3 regions of the Paenibacillus sp. M2 genome follow, and region 2 is predicted to be linked to each of the others. Evidence: riboswitches for the same ligand, from Rfam matches in the RefSeq annotation. Region 2 holds a riboswitch; each other region holds the start of a gene.
The links. A riboswitch is a leader RNA that binds a small molecule or an ion and turns the genes downstream of it on or off. The one in region 2 is predicted to bind cyclic di-AMP.
Positions count from the first base shown of each region.

Region 1: another riboswitch for cyclic di-AMP. It lies ahead of ACETMN_RS07310 (hypothetical protein); the one in region 2 lies ahead of ACETMN_RS10930 (C40 family peptidase).
Region 3: another riboswitch for cyclic di-AMP. It lies ahead of ACETMN_RS00150 (3D domain-containing protein); the one in region 2 lies ahead of ACETMN_RS10930 (C40 family peptidase).

Region 1 covers NZ_CP169648.1:1,627,829-1,632,373, reverse strand. Annotated here, with positions in the region: gene ACETMN_RS07320 (Nramp family divalent metal transporter) at 384-1,679, shown strand; gene ACETMN_RS07315 (HAD family hydrolase) at 1,822-2,505, opposite strand; gene ACETMN_RS07310 (hypothetical protein) at 2,633-3,028, opposite strand; cyclic di-AMP (ydaO/yuaA leader) riboswitch at 3,147-3,322, opposite strand; gene ACETMN_RS07305 (glutathione peroxidase) at 3,694-4,173, shown strand; tRNA gene ACETMN_RS07300 (tRNA-Leu) at 4,322-4,404, opposite strand.
Region 2 covers NZ_CP169648.1:2,336,476-2,341,020, reverse strand. Annotated here, with positions in the region: gene ACETMN_RS10945 (carbohydrate-binding protein) at 1-809, shown strand, start outside; tRNA gene ACETMN_RS10940 (tRNA-Leu) at 954-1,037, opposite strand; gene pelA (pectate lyase) at 1,211-2,173, opposite strand; cyclic di-AMP (ydaO/yuaA leader) riboswitch at 2,593-2,724, shown strand; gene ACETMN_RS10930 (C40 family peptidase) at 2,730-3,194, shown strand; gene ACETMN_RS10925 (hypothetical protein) at 3,318-4,016, shown strand; gene ACETMN_RS10920 (carboxymuconolactone decarboxylase family protein) at 4,069-4,398, opposite strand; gene ACETMN_RS10915 (hypothetical protein) at 4,542-4,545, opposite strand, start outside.
Region 3 covers NZ_CP169648.1:31,610-36,154, reverse strand. Annotated here, with positions in the region: gene rsmA (16S rRNA (adenine(1518)-N(6)/adenine(1519)-N(6))-dimethyltransferase RsmA) at 1-872, opposite strand, end outside; gene rnmV (ribonuclease M5) at 877-1,422, opposite strand; gene ACETMN_RS00150 (3D domain-containing protein) at 1,578-2,762, opposite strand; cyclic di-AMP (ydaO/yuaA leader) riboswitch at 3,036-3,289, opposite strand; gene ACETMN_RS00145 (TatD family hydrolase) at 3,531-4,301, opposite strand.

The DNA.
Region 1 (4,545 bases), 710 kb from region 2:
TTATCCATATAGTTTTTACTGCCTTCCTTTCAATTTAAACTTCTGGCTCATTTTGAAACGCAATTTTGTATCTTTATCAGCTTTTACAACTTTATTATTTTCATGCATTTCAACGCCATGGCTGTATTTTCCTAAGGTTGGGTAATATACGAAGGGGGTCTTCAAATTAGAACCGAAAATTTTGTGTTAATACATAAAAGTTGCACTAGACAAAAATATTTGAAGGAGTACAATGTAACAATAAACATAAAAATTTAGATATATCATAAGCGATTTTTCCGCAACAATATTTCCAAATCAATAATTCAAAGTCAGGTGATTATCGTATGAGTAAAAAAAATCCGTTCAACGCTCCTTCAAGAGAATCATTGTCTACTGCGGGCATGGCCCCTTCCCTTGGAGAAGCACATAGTTCCATGAAAGTTCCGCAGAATGCGTCATGGTGGAAGAAATTCCTCGCCTTTGTAGGCCCAGGATACCTCGTTGCCGTAGGTTACATGGACCCCGGGAACTGGGCAACAGATATCGCAGGCGGCTCGCAGTTCGGGTACACCTTGTTATCCGTTATCCTGTTATCGAACCTGATGGCCGTTGTCCTTCAGTCGCTGGCTGGCAAACTCGGTATCGTCACTGGACGGGATCTGGCTCAAGCCTGTCGTGAACGATTCAGCATGCCTGTTGTCGTGATGTTATGGATTCTGTGTGAACTCGCCATTGCAGCTACCGATCTGGCTGAGGTCATAGGTTCTGCTATCGCATTAAAGCTGTTATTTAACATCCCCATGTTATATGGCGTTATTATCACCGCAGTTGATGTACTCCTGATTCTTGTACTGCAAAACAAAGGTTTCCGCGCTTTGGAAACACTCGTCATTGTGCTAATGGCGACCATTGCCCTCTGCTTCGGGATTGACCTCTTCCTGGCGAAACCCGATATGGGCGGTGTTCTCCATGGTTTTGTACCAAATGTTGAGATTTTGCAAAACCCGGCCATGCTCTATATCGCTATTGGTATTATTGGAGCAACTGTGATGCCGCATAATCTGTATCTGCATTCTTCCATTGTGCAGACCCGTCAGATCGAACAGACCCCACAGGGCAAAAAAGAAGCTATTCGGTACTCGACCATGGATTCTACAATCGCGTTGACACTGGCCCTGTTCATCAATGCGGCCATCCTGATTGTATCTGCTGCTGTATTCCACAGTGCTGGTATGACGCAGGTTGCCGAGATCGCAGATGCCTATCATCTGCTGACACCTCTATTGGGTACTACGGTTGCAAGTACTCTGTTCGGTGTGGCGCTGCTAGCATCAGGTCAGAACTCTACCCTTACAGGTACACTCGCTGGGCAGATCGTTATGGAAGGTTTCCTGAACATTCGAATTCCGGCTTGGCTGCGCAGACTGGTCACACGTCTGATCGCCATCATCCCGGCGGTAATTGTGACAGCCATTGCAGGAGAACATGGCACAGAAGAACTGCTCATTTTGAGCCAGGTCGTGCTGTCGCTTCAACTGCCCTTTGCTGTGATTCCCCTGGTGTTGTTCACAAGTGATAAAAAAAGTATGGGTGCATTTGCCAACAAATTGTGGCTCAAAATCATCTCATGGGTCATTGCCGCGATTATCGTTGTGCTGAATGTATATCTGATCATTCAGACGATTCGGTTATTCTAATCTCGTTCTTATGAACTAAATCCTAAAAAGGCTGATCAACTCCGGTATTCTATACCCAAGTTGATCAGCCTTTATTGTTGCAATACAGCAACATGTTTCCTTTTATAATAAAACTCATACTCCAATAAATAACCATCTGAATCTAATCCTGATTTGGCATCAGTAAGGGCAGGAGTTGATCCAATGAATCCACAGTCCAATCCGCACGTTTGTCATCCGATAGTTCTGGCTGGAATCTTCCGTAACCCTGCATAATTCGAATCGTACGCATGCCCAGCTTCCGAGCAGGTATAATGTCGTTATCGATCCGATCACCGATCATGACGGCTTCCTCCGGTTCACAACCAGCCTGCTTCAAGGCCACAGCGTATAACTCAGGGTCTGGCTTGGACACTCCTTCTTCAGCCGAGCAGGCCAGAACATCAACATACTTCCGCAAGCCGTAGCTCTCCAGTCTCTCTTCCGTTCCAGGACTCTGATTGGCAATAATGCCAATGCGATAATACCGTGACAACTGCTGAAGAACGGAATCCGCTGAAGGAAAAGGACGTTCAAGATCTTTTTGGAATTTCAGCTTGTCCTGAATCTGTTTTTGGTGTCCCTCGTCTTCAACGAATGTGCGAATCGCCACTCTCATAGGCCATTGCTCATATTTCTGGTAACAGTTCGCGAACAGTTCGCGTACCGCCTCAATCTTCACCGGATACCCCAATGCACAGGCTTCGCGGACGAACTGTCCGATAATATCATCAACCGGCTCCCATTCATCCACCAGCGTATCTCCAACATCAAAAAACAACCATTTCAATCCACCTACATCCGGCACACCAATTCCTCCTTGTAAGCATAAAAAAGAAGACTCACCATCACGCATGAGTCTCCTCAAACTTCCGTTTATCGATACATTCAATTATAACAGGCACCTTACACCTGAGCAATCACAAGCTATGGCATTAACCATTGAGGAGAAAGCCAACTTCCCCATTGAGCGAATATACAATCCGGTCTGCGCCCATGCCCCGATAGATGCCCTTAGGATGACTCTGCTCCGTAATCACGCACAGGGATTTCGAAGTCCATGAACGACAGATCTGTAAATAACGACAGGTCAGATTCAGGCTGTTCTCGAAAATAAACACGTTACCTACGCTGCCCTGCGGCAAAAACCATTTTTGAGCTGCAGCTGTATTCATGCGAATGACATGTTCTACTCCGATTCTACGGAGTCTGCGCTCTTCCCCTGCACTGTTGGTTAGAACGGCAAACGGCATTTTTTTGTACATCAGCAATTTAATAAATTTGCGTCCTGCTTCATTTGGAGCAGTCACTAAAATCATCTCAGTATCCATCATTCGTTCCTCCCTTGGCGTGAAAAGACAACAAAAAAGAAGCGTGGGGGACCAAGGCCTCCCGAACGCTTCTTAAATAACCCATGGCGAAAACACCATGAACCAGCGTACGGCTTGTTGCCTCTCCCTTTAACGCTTACGAGGTTAGCTGACGGATTCGGGCGCGAGAGTCGCCCTATTTCCGGCTGTCACCGGAAAATTCACCCCATGAATGCCCACTGTCCTGGACAGCGCATTCCGTTGGTTCCCCCGTTTCCCATTCATCAATGAATGGAAACTCAGCGATTAAAACATCGTTCGTATATCTTAAGGTAAGATCGAACGATATTATCGTTTGTTTCGTTTTTCAAGTACAATTTAGTTTAAATTGAAATTACGTTATGAATCATACACCCCCGCCATGACGGTGTAAAGTCCTTACAGATCACCAAATCGGCAGATTTTTGCCAATACTCGTTTATAATAACGCTTACAATAAGGTTATACTCTATCCACCTCTTCAAGGCTATCTAATTCTCACTCTGACGAAAATCACTTCGCAATTCATTCACGTATTCTGCACAACTTGCCTGTTTTGATGCTTTTAACACCACATTAGTTTTGCAATATTTAATTGTAGCCAATATAATAGAAGATATAAGAGTAAATAAATGGAGGCGATTTAGATGACAGTCTACGATTACAAAGTGAATACCCTTCGCGGTCAAGAAGTTGAAATGTCCGACTACCGTGACAAAGTGCTCCTGATTGTGAATACGGCAAGCTCATGCGGCCTTACTCCTCAATTCAAAGGTCTGCAAGAACTGCAAGACAAGTTTCAAGATGCTCCATTTGAAGTTCTTGGTTTCCCAAGCAACCAGTTTGCACAGGAAAAAGGATCTTCCGACGATATTGCCGAGTTCTGTCAGATGAATTATGGCGTAAGCTTCCCAATGTTTGAGAAAATTGATGTGAACGGCTCAAGCGCTCACCCTCTTTTCCAACACCTTAGCACAGAAGCTCCTGGCCTGCTCGGCTCCAAAGCAATCAAATGGAACTTCACCAAATTCCTTGTGGATCAGAACGGACAGGTACTGAAACGTTATGCTCCCAAAACAACACCGGACAAGATTGAAGAAGATATCAAGAACTTACTTCAAAAATAATACACAGGCCACCCGTAGCCGTAAGGTAGAGCACCATTGCCTCGGTAATGGATGGCTTTTTTCCTCAACCCAGATGTCATACTGTTCGAAAAAGACAAAAAAAGAAGCTCTCCAATAACGGAAAGCTTCTTCTTCATCGTTCATATGATGCGGTCGAGAGGACTCGAACCTCCACGGGCATACGCCCACTACCCCCTCAAGATAGCGTGTCTGCCATTCCACCACGACCGCATGTCGTAAATAATCGGCAACAGAATTGATTATACCGGGTTCAGAACTAAAAGTAAAGTATTTTTAAATACTACTTTTTCAGCTAGGCATTTTCATCAAAAATCGCATAATCTCGTCATCTTTACCCATGAACTGCATATT
Region 2 (4,545 bases):
AGGCCTATGTGTGGTGGTACATCCGCAGACAGTATGGTCCGATGAAAGAGGACGGTACCATAAGCAAACGCGGATATAATATGGCCCATTTCTCCAAATTTGTACGTCCTGGCTATCTCAGAGTGGATGCAACCAAAAACCCGGATACGAACACATTTGTTTCTGCCTACAAAGGGGATAACAAGGTCGTTGTCGTAGCAATTAACCGTGGAACTTCGGCCACAAGCCAAAAATTCGTTCTGCAAAATGGTAATGCCTCCACGGTGTCCTCATGGATTACGGACAGCAGTCGCAACCTGGCAAGCGGGGCCTCGCTTAACGTATCCAATGGGGCCTTCACGGCACAGCTCCCGGCTCAGAGCGTAACAACGTTTGTTGCCAACATTACTGGCGGGAATAACGGCGGAAATACAGGTAGTGGCACTACTTATGAAGCCGAGACCGGAACAACTCTTACGGATGCTACCATTGAAACGATCTACCCTGGTTACACTGGCTCCGGGTATGTTAACTTCAATGCGATGACTGGTTCAGCCATTCAATGGAACGGCATTAATAACACAATTACAGGTACCAAAAACGTAAAGTTTCGTTATGCGCTGGAAAGCGGAACCCGTAACCTCGACATTTTTGTTAATGGAACCAAAGTCATCAGCAACGAGCCTTTTCCGGCTACGGGAAGCTGGTCCACTTGGGTTGAAAAAACAATACAGGTCCCCATGAACACGGGGACCAATACATTGAAAGTGGTTACCACTGGATCGGAAGGACCGAATATTGACAGCGTTAATGTTACCGCAGCACAATAAACGTTCCGTATGGCTAATGGAAGACATTTGCTGTACGTGCAGCTAAGCACTAACCTGTTGGATACTAAATCTAGTGTTAGTGTTATATCAAAAAAAGCAAAAAAAGACTCCTTAAGCTAACGCTTAAGGAGTCTTTTTATTAGATGCGGTCGAGAGGACTCGAACCTCCACGGGGGTTAGCCCACACGGACCTGAACCGTGCGCGTCTGCCAATTCCGCCACGACCGCATATTGTATCTCCGTGATCAATATCGGCGACAAGAAGTAATATATCATGTGGAATCTATCATGTCAACACTGAAAATAATAACAATAAAGCCCGAACCAGACGTCCATGTCGATTCAGGCTTTACCTTTAACTACTAAGAGTTTGGTTCATTAAAACGGAAGCATACTACAAATTACAGCTTGGAAGGCCAGTTGCCATACCATGCATACCCGCCTCTTCTTTCTTTATCAATATCACTTAATTTGTATTTAACTACCCCGTCACGACCAATAAAGATTGGTTTATCTGTTCCTATCTCATAGAAGCGTGCCCAAATTGGTGCTGCTTTGGAATCAGCGATAATTTTACTATCTCCATTAGCTCTTTCATATTTGTACCCCGTAATTTTCACCTTGTTAAACCAAGCCTCCGCTCCTTTAATGGATGCGGTAATTTTAGCGTTAGCAGGTCTGGTTTTCAGAAATTTAACAATCGTTACACTCTCTCCAGCTGTCAGCGATGGCACTTCGTAGATTCTTGCGCTCGCTGGTTTAAGGGAACTGGAATCATGTTGTTGTCCCCAAGCTGTCAGCTTACCACCTGAAACGACCTGTGTATTCAAAATCGCCTCCACACCTTTGGCAACTGAATTTTTACTACGGTTAGCAAGTGTGCTGTCTATAAACGAGAAATCACCTTTGCGTGCTGCTACTTCATCCAGCATGATCATTACGTTAATCATGGCATCATCATTGTAAGTGATATGCTTGTGATATCCGGAGCTTTGGTAAACTTGTGGCCATCCGCCGTTTGAATACTGCATGTTGATCAAAAAGTTAATCCCTTTGATTGCAGCTGTGGAGTATCGCGGATCATTTGTCTTTTTAAATTCCTTCGCCAATCTTCTAATTTCTGAGTATGTAGCCTTGTTGTCTATCGTGGACTTCGCCCACTCTCCACTTGTCTGTTTATAATCTTTTCTCCAACCTCCATCCGGCAGCTGGTTCTTCAAAATATCAGAAACACTCGCTGTAGTACCCGATGCATCCGCAGCAGATACCGTCCCTACAGGAAGAACTGCCGTTCCAACTGCTGAGAACACCATCGTACATGCCAGGACAAAAGTAATTATTTTCTTCGCTTTCAAATGTAACACTCTCCTATGTTCATTTTTATAAATCTTCCACTTCTACTTTACCTATGATATACGCCCTCAAACCTCCTTTATTTGTATTTATAGCATAATAAAATCAATTTTAATCCAATATGTGGATTGGATAATCAGATAATATGCAAAAAATCGATTTTTGTCAATATATGCAACTTAATGAATATAATCTCTCTAATTCTACATAACGGGATAGTTCTTTTAACTCATGACAAACCTATTTATTTATCCAAATTCGTCTTAAACGAATCATTAATGACGTTTTTGTCATGAATGATTCCCAAACTTGATCCCTTCTTTCATATAAAAACCTTAATTCCGCTAACATTGAGGTATTACGAAGGGTTTTAAATGGGTTTGACAATTACGCATTTATGCAATATAGTTTCAAATAGTTACAAAAACTTAATTATTCATTGCCGAGTTTCATGTTTGAAAACGGGGGAACCAATTTGGGTGAATTATTCTTATACATAGGAAATATAGGGAACCTTCTACCGAACCCTTAGCTAACTCCGTAGGCATCGAAGGGAGAACATTGATTTTGAAAAAACTGATTATCTCCATTTTTGGAGCAGCTGTATTATTTACATCCGGGGCAACAAGCACAGAGGCAAGCAGTATCAACTCCGTAGTGAACAACATGACAGGTATACCTTACAAATGGGGTGGCACGACTGTAGCCGGCTTCGACTGTTCTGGTTTTATGAGATATCTTTTCAACAAATACAGCATTGAATTGCCACGTACTTCTCAGCAGCAAGCCAAAGCAGGTACGCCAGTATCCAAGAGCAATGTTCGGACAGGTGATCTGGTGTTCTTTAATACAACAGGCAAAGGCATTTCACATACAGGTGTATATATCGGCGGCGGACAATTCGCTCATGCCTCCAGCAGTAAAGGTGTAAGCATCACGAAGTTATCGAATCCATACTTCAATGATCGTTACGTAACAGCACGTCGGGTAACTGGACAGTTTATGTATGATAAAATGTTAGGTAAAATGTAATTCACATACAAAAAGGCATCGGTTATTAACCGGATGCCTTTTTTTTTAACCATTTTTTGTCTTTAACTGCTTTCTTAAACAATGTAAAATGTTTTAGGAAATAAAAGGAGATGAGGAGAACAATTGAAAAAGTTAATGTTTGTTTTAAGTTTTGCTATCTTAGTGATAGGTAGTTTAGGATGCAGTAGCGAGAACGAAAAAGATTTTAGAGATGTTTCATGGGGTACCAAGATCGACAAAGTCATTTCAGCCGAAGAAAAGAACGGTAACTTGGGCTATGAAGAGGACGTACATAATGACCATGAGAAAAGTATCGAGTATTCCAATCTTGTAGTCTTGGGTAAGAAAGCAGATGCTAAATACGTTTTCACTGATTTATTAGACAATGATGGCATTCTGGAAATGATGGAAGAAGGAAGTGAATTATCAGAGGAATTAAATAACCCCAACACCACAGAAACAAGGAAAGAAGAGATATACAAAATAATGGACCAGCGCCTTGAAGAAATGGAAAATGCAGCAGATGCATATCCATTAGATGACTTTTTAATGATTGAAGCAAGTTACGATTTCGGCACTTTGACTAATAAGGATTCTGATGAAATTTTGGAAGAACTTACGAATAAGTATGGTAAACCAGAGCTTGAAAGCTACAATAACAGTTTTATATATAATTGGACCAGTGACCGATCAACGATTGAATATTGGACTAAATCATCATCGATTAAATATAAGGCACGCTATTCCATAATGGAAAAATTTGCGGACGTGGACAAATACAATAAAAAACTGAACAGTAAAACAAGTAAAGATGAACTTTAAAAAAACATGGTCATTACTCCTGTACTAAACAGAGTATGACCATGTTTTTTCATTAATTCAGCGCCTTCTGCACTCGCATCGCACCCTGAGAGAGGGCATGTCCTCCTCCAACAGCTCCGGCCACCGCAACGGTCTCCATAATCTCCTGATCTGTTGCTCCCTTGGCACGGGCTTCTTCTACATGGTAGAAGGTACATACCTCATTGTTGGCGAATAATCCAATCCCAAGCGCAATTAGCTGTTTTGTCTTGGCATCAATCACGCCAGGTTGGAAACATTCTCCGGTAAACTCATGATACGACTTCACCACACCTGGCAGTACATCGCTTAATGCTCCAATCTGATCCTTGTAGGCATGAACTTTATCATTCATCAATGTCATGGCTTGTAGCACACCCTCTCGGCTTATAGTTACAGATCTTCCTCACTGTACCTATCTTCTCTCCCGAGTGAGCCAATTATGCCAAGATATCATGGTAATTCCAAACATTTAAACGCTCATGGCTCTGCCATAATCATAAGCTATTAC
Region 3 (4,545 bases), 2.3 Mb from region 2:
ATTACGGTGCTGAGTGTGGCATACTCTTGCAGACTCAACGTCTCTCCACGTCGGGACGGTTGAATACCTGCCTGCTCCAGCAGAATGTCTGCCTGTCCCCGGTTATCCTTTGTGAAGAAACGTGCTTTCAAGTTGTTTGAGATTGTTTTTCTCCGCTGGGCAAAAGAAGCCTGTACCACTTCGAAGTAGTGTGCTTCATCCGGAATCTCCACTGGCGGTTGCTCGCGCACTTTCAGCTTAATGACAGCCGATTCCACATTAGGTTGCGGAATGAAGACCGTGGGCGGCACAATACACACAAGCTCCGGCATACTGTAATACTGAACTGCTATGCTTAGACTGCCGTAATCTTTTGATCCTGGTGCAGCAGCCATCCGTTCAGCCACTTCTTTTTGGATCATGACAACAATACTGTCTACCGGCAGCTTCTCTTCCAACAGTTTCATCATGATTGGAGTCGTTACATAATAAGGCAGGTTAGCCACGACACTGACTTTGTCCACGGATGCAAAATCCGTATTAAACAACTCAGCCAGATCAAGCTTCAACACATCCCCATGATGAACACGTACATTCGAATAAGGCTGCATCACTTCTCCCAGGATTGGGATCAAGCGCTGATCAATCTCTACGGCTGTGACAGGACCGGCTACCCGAGCCAGTCGCTCCGTAAGGGCTCCAATACCCGGCCCGATCTCTAGTGCGCCCTTGGACTCGTCCAGGTCGGCTGCATTAACGATTTTGTTCAGTATATTTTGATCGATCAGAAAGTTCTGACCCAGACTTTTCTTAAATGAGAATCCATGTTTTTGAATAATCTCTTTCGTTCGCTTGGGCGTTGCAATTTCTATCGTATCTTCCATGTCCTTCATATGCTCACAATCCTTCACGTTCAATTTGCGCTAATGCTGTAGAGAACTCTTCCCGTGTAATCTGAAATACACTGAGACGTTTGTGGAACTGCTTACCGTTACAATAACCGATGCCCAGCAGATTGCCCATCTCCATGCGACGTGCAGCAGCCTGCGGATGCACGATAAGTCCTGCCGCGATCAGGTCCTCCCAATCGATCAGACTCGGAGCACCTTCGTATGATGTATGTACGCGCGCCAGAGCATGACGGATCGCCTCTGGTGAGGCATTCTCCACCCCAATGTCCCCTTTGCGCGTTGCATCGGCTTCCGGAATGAAAGCATGCTTGCATCCAGGCACCTTATTCGCAATAATTTTACGAATGCGTTCGCCGGCATGATCCGGATCTGTCAGTACAATGACTCCCCGTCTCTCCTGAGCAAGCGCAATCCGCTTCAGAATGCGTTGGTTGATGGCTGATCCACCTGTTTCTATTGTATCGGCTTCCACGGCCCGACGGATGGCTACCGTATCATCACGGCCTTCCACCACAATGACTTCTTTTATCATGTTCCATTTCTTCCTTTCTAACGCAAAAAGAAGAGGAATATCCTCTTCTCTGCCAAACGGCGGGGGAGACTGAATTCAGACTCCTCCGCCGCATATTCCGCATGAATCATTCATGCAACTATTTTATAGCATTCCCATTTCAAAGTAAAACGATTTTAGTTCGCTTCCGGCTTCACCGGACCGATCACGTAGACCGTCTTGCCTTTCTTGCGTCCAAAATTCAGGGCATGCTTCACACTGTCATAATACACATCAATTTTGTTCCCTTTAATCGCACCGCCTGTGTCTTCCGCACGACGGAATCCCAGACCTTCGATATATACCCACCAGCCAATTGGAATGACTTTGGGATCAACCGCAATGGTGCGCCCTTCCGTTACACGAGTACCGGAAGCTGTTTTAGTTCCAATGCCAGGCTCTTCAGAAGAGTAGGCAGTCATGGATACATTTTTAAGTACTTTGGAGTATTTAAAAGAAGTCCCGGATACGGTAATCACTTTGCTGCCCGAGGCAGATGTTTTCTTCGAGTTCGTTGTTGTAGCCTTTTTGGTTGTTGAAGTTTGAGCCGATACGGTCTGAATCTCAGGTTCTTTCACGACCGGTTTTGCTTTGGTGCCGACAGCGATCACTTTATCTACACGATTATTCGCGACAGATTTGCGGACCATTTTTTTGGAGACCAATTCTCCATCCTGAAATACCTTTTCGATATGCTGCACAAGTTTGCCTTCTTTGCCGTTCACAACGACACGGTTATCCCCTTTGTACAAGCTAGGGTCAGCCGTTTTAATGACTTTGTAAGCGATCGGTTGCTCTACTTCGACTGTACGCTTTGTTACGCGCACTACACGGATCTTCATCTCCGCTTTGATCGCAGTTCCAAGCGCCGGATACACTTTATCATTACTTTCAACTTGAATACCTGATTTTTGAATTGCATCTTCTACCGATGAATCCGTTGTATACAGAGTCTTGGTGTCTCCGTCTGCCGTAATGTTAACTGGAACGGCCCGCTCAATAACAATTCGGTCTCCATCTGTAATTGCCCCGTTCATGGACATGGATACCTTATCGTGAGGGCTGACTGTGATCGACTGCTCCTCCAGCATTTCCTGAAGCATTCCTGTACGAGTCTCTACCACCTGAGCTTTGCCATCAATAACCAGTGAAATTTGTTTCCCGGCCTGACCGTAAACGACTAACAAGATCATGATTGTAAGCGCAATTGAGAAAATCGCGATCAATGCCATTTGACGCATGTTCTCATGCTTCCACCGCAACGCGAAAGACTTACTGGATGATCGTGACTCATGGGTCTCTTCTGGTTGGAATGTGCCCACTTCTCCGTCCTCCTTCATAGCCTCGCCGTCTAAAGTAATGCATGATGTCTTTGACGTGACTATACCAAATTTTCTACAGAACACAGATTGGACCAACATAATCCGGTTCTGCACCATGAATCAATCTTCGCAACATGATGTCATCCTCCTGAATACCTACCGTATGATGACAATATTTCTTTTATTCAAAAACAAAAAAGCCAAAGAAAGAGTGTAAGAGGAACTCTTTCGTGGCTTCCGAATGATTTTGAATATCGGAAATTCATGCACGAGGTTGCCTCTCTTTTTCCGCTTGCGAGGTTAGCTGTCGGGTTCGGGCGAAAGAGAGCCGCCCTATCTTGGGTCACCCGCTCATGGCGGACGCCCTTGAATTCACCCCGAGACCCAAAGAAGAAATCAAATACGGCTTCGCAGATCCCTTCGCTGCTTTTGGGTCAGCGAACGTTGCGCATCGGCCAAATACACCGATGTTTAAGCCCTATTGGTTCCCCCGCTCTCCGTTAACGGAGACTCAGCGAGACTGATTCATGAAAGTAATGTTGTTTCATCGGAAAGTGTCCCTTTGTTCATCCCCCGAACATCTGTCCAATTTTCCGCACAACAATTCACTGAAAAGATGATATCCTGTTTTGATGCATGTTGTAAAGCGTTGATCAAGTACGTTTTTCTGAATATTTGGTTAAAATATTGTAATATTCTTGATTTATTTGGATCAAAGAGCAAATTACCTCCTCTTACCTGCCTTTTTCGCCTCATTTGCTCGTTTTTTTAACGAATTCCAAATCGTTCCATGGCATTTTTGGTTGTTATTGCAGCAATTTCCTCCACCGAAATGCCTTTAATTTCCGCAGCTGCCTCTGCAACCAGACGTACATGCGCTGTCTCATTTCGCTTTCCACGATAAGGGTGAGGTGTCAAATATGGAGCATCTGTTTCAATGAAAAACCGGTCCATAGGAACCTTCTCCAGCACCTCTTTGGGCTGCTTTGCATTTTTGAATGTGATCGGTCCTCCGAAGGAGAGATGGAAGCCCATATCGAGACAACTTTTGGCTGTTTCCCAGCTGCCCGAGAACGAGTGCATCACACCACCAACTTCACCCGCTTTCTCTTCACGCAAAATTCTTATGATATCCTCATGTGCATCCCGATTATGGATGACAATCGGCATGTTTACTTCACGCGCCAAAGCAATTTGTTGTCGTAATACGCGATGCTGTATTTCTTTTGGTGATGTCTCCCAATGATAATCCAATCCAATCTCACCGATCGCAACCACTTTTTCATGTTTGCATAAAGATGCAATCCACTCCAAATCGCCGTCCTGCATTGTGATCGCATCTACGGGATGCCACCCTACAGCTGCATATATAAAGTCATATGTTTCAGCGAGTTTCATTGTGGTTGGAATTGTCTCCCGGTTAAAACCAATGTTGATCATGCGACCAACTCCTGCATCCACAGCACGCTGAATCATGTCCTCGCGGTCCTCGTCGAATTGTGGTGCATCCAGATGTGTATGTGTGTCGAACAGCATCATGTCTGTATCTCCCTTCATGTCGAAATAACGACTATCTTCTTTTTCAAAATCACATTTGTAAAATTCAATAATTCAATGACTCATACATAAAACATTTTGGGTATCTGTGTATTACATCATTACGTTTGTTTCTTCACAACTACAATATATAGAAGATATACGGATATTCTGATCTATATATTGCTATTTGTGCTTATTCTCCCTGCTTGCATTTACAAAATTATGTCGATCTACATATACGCCC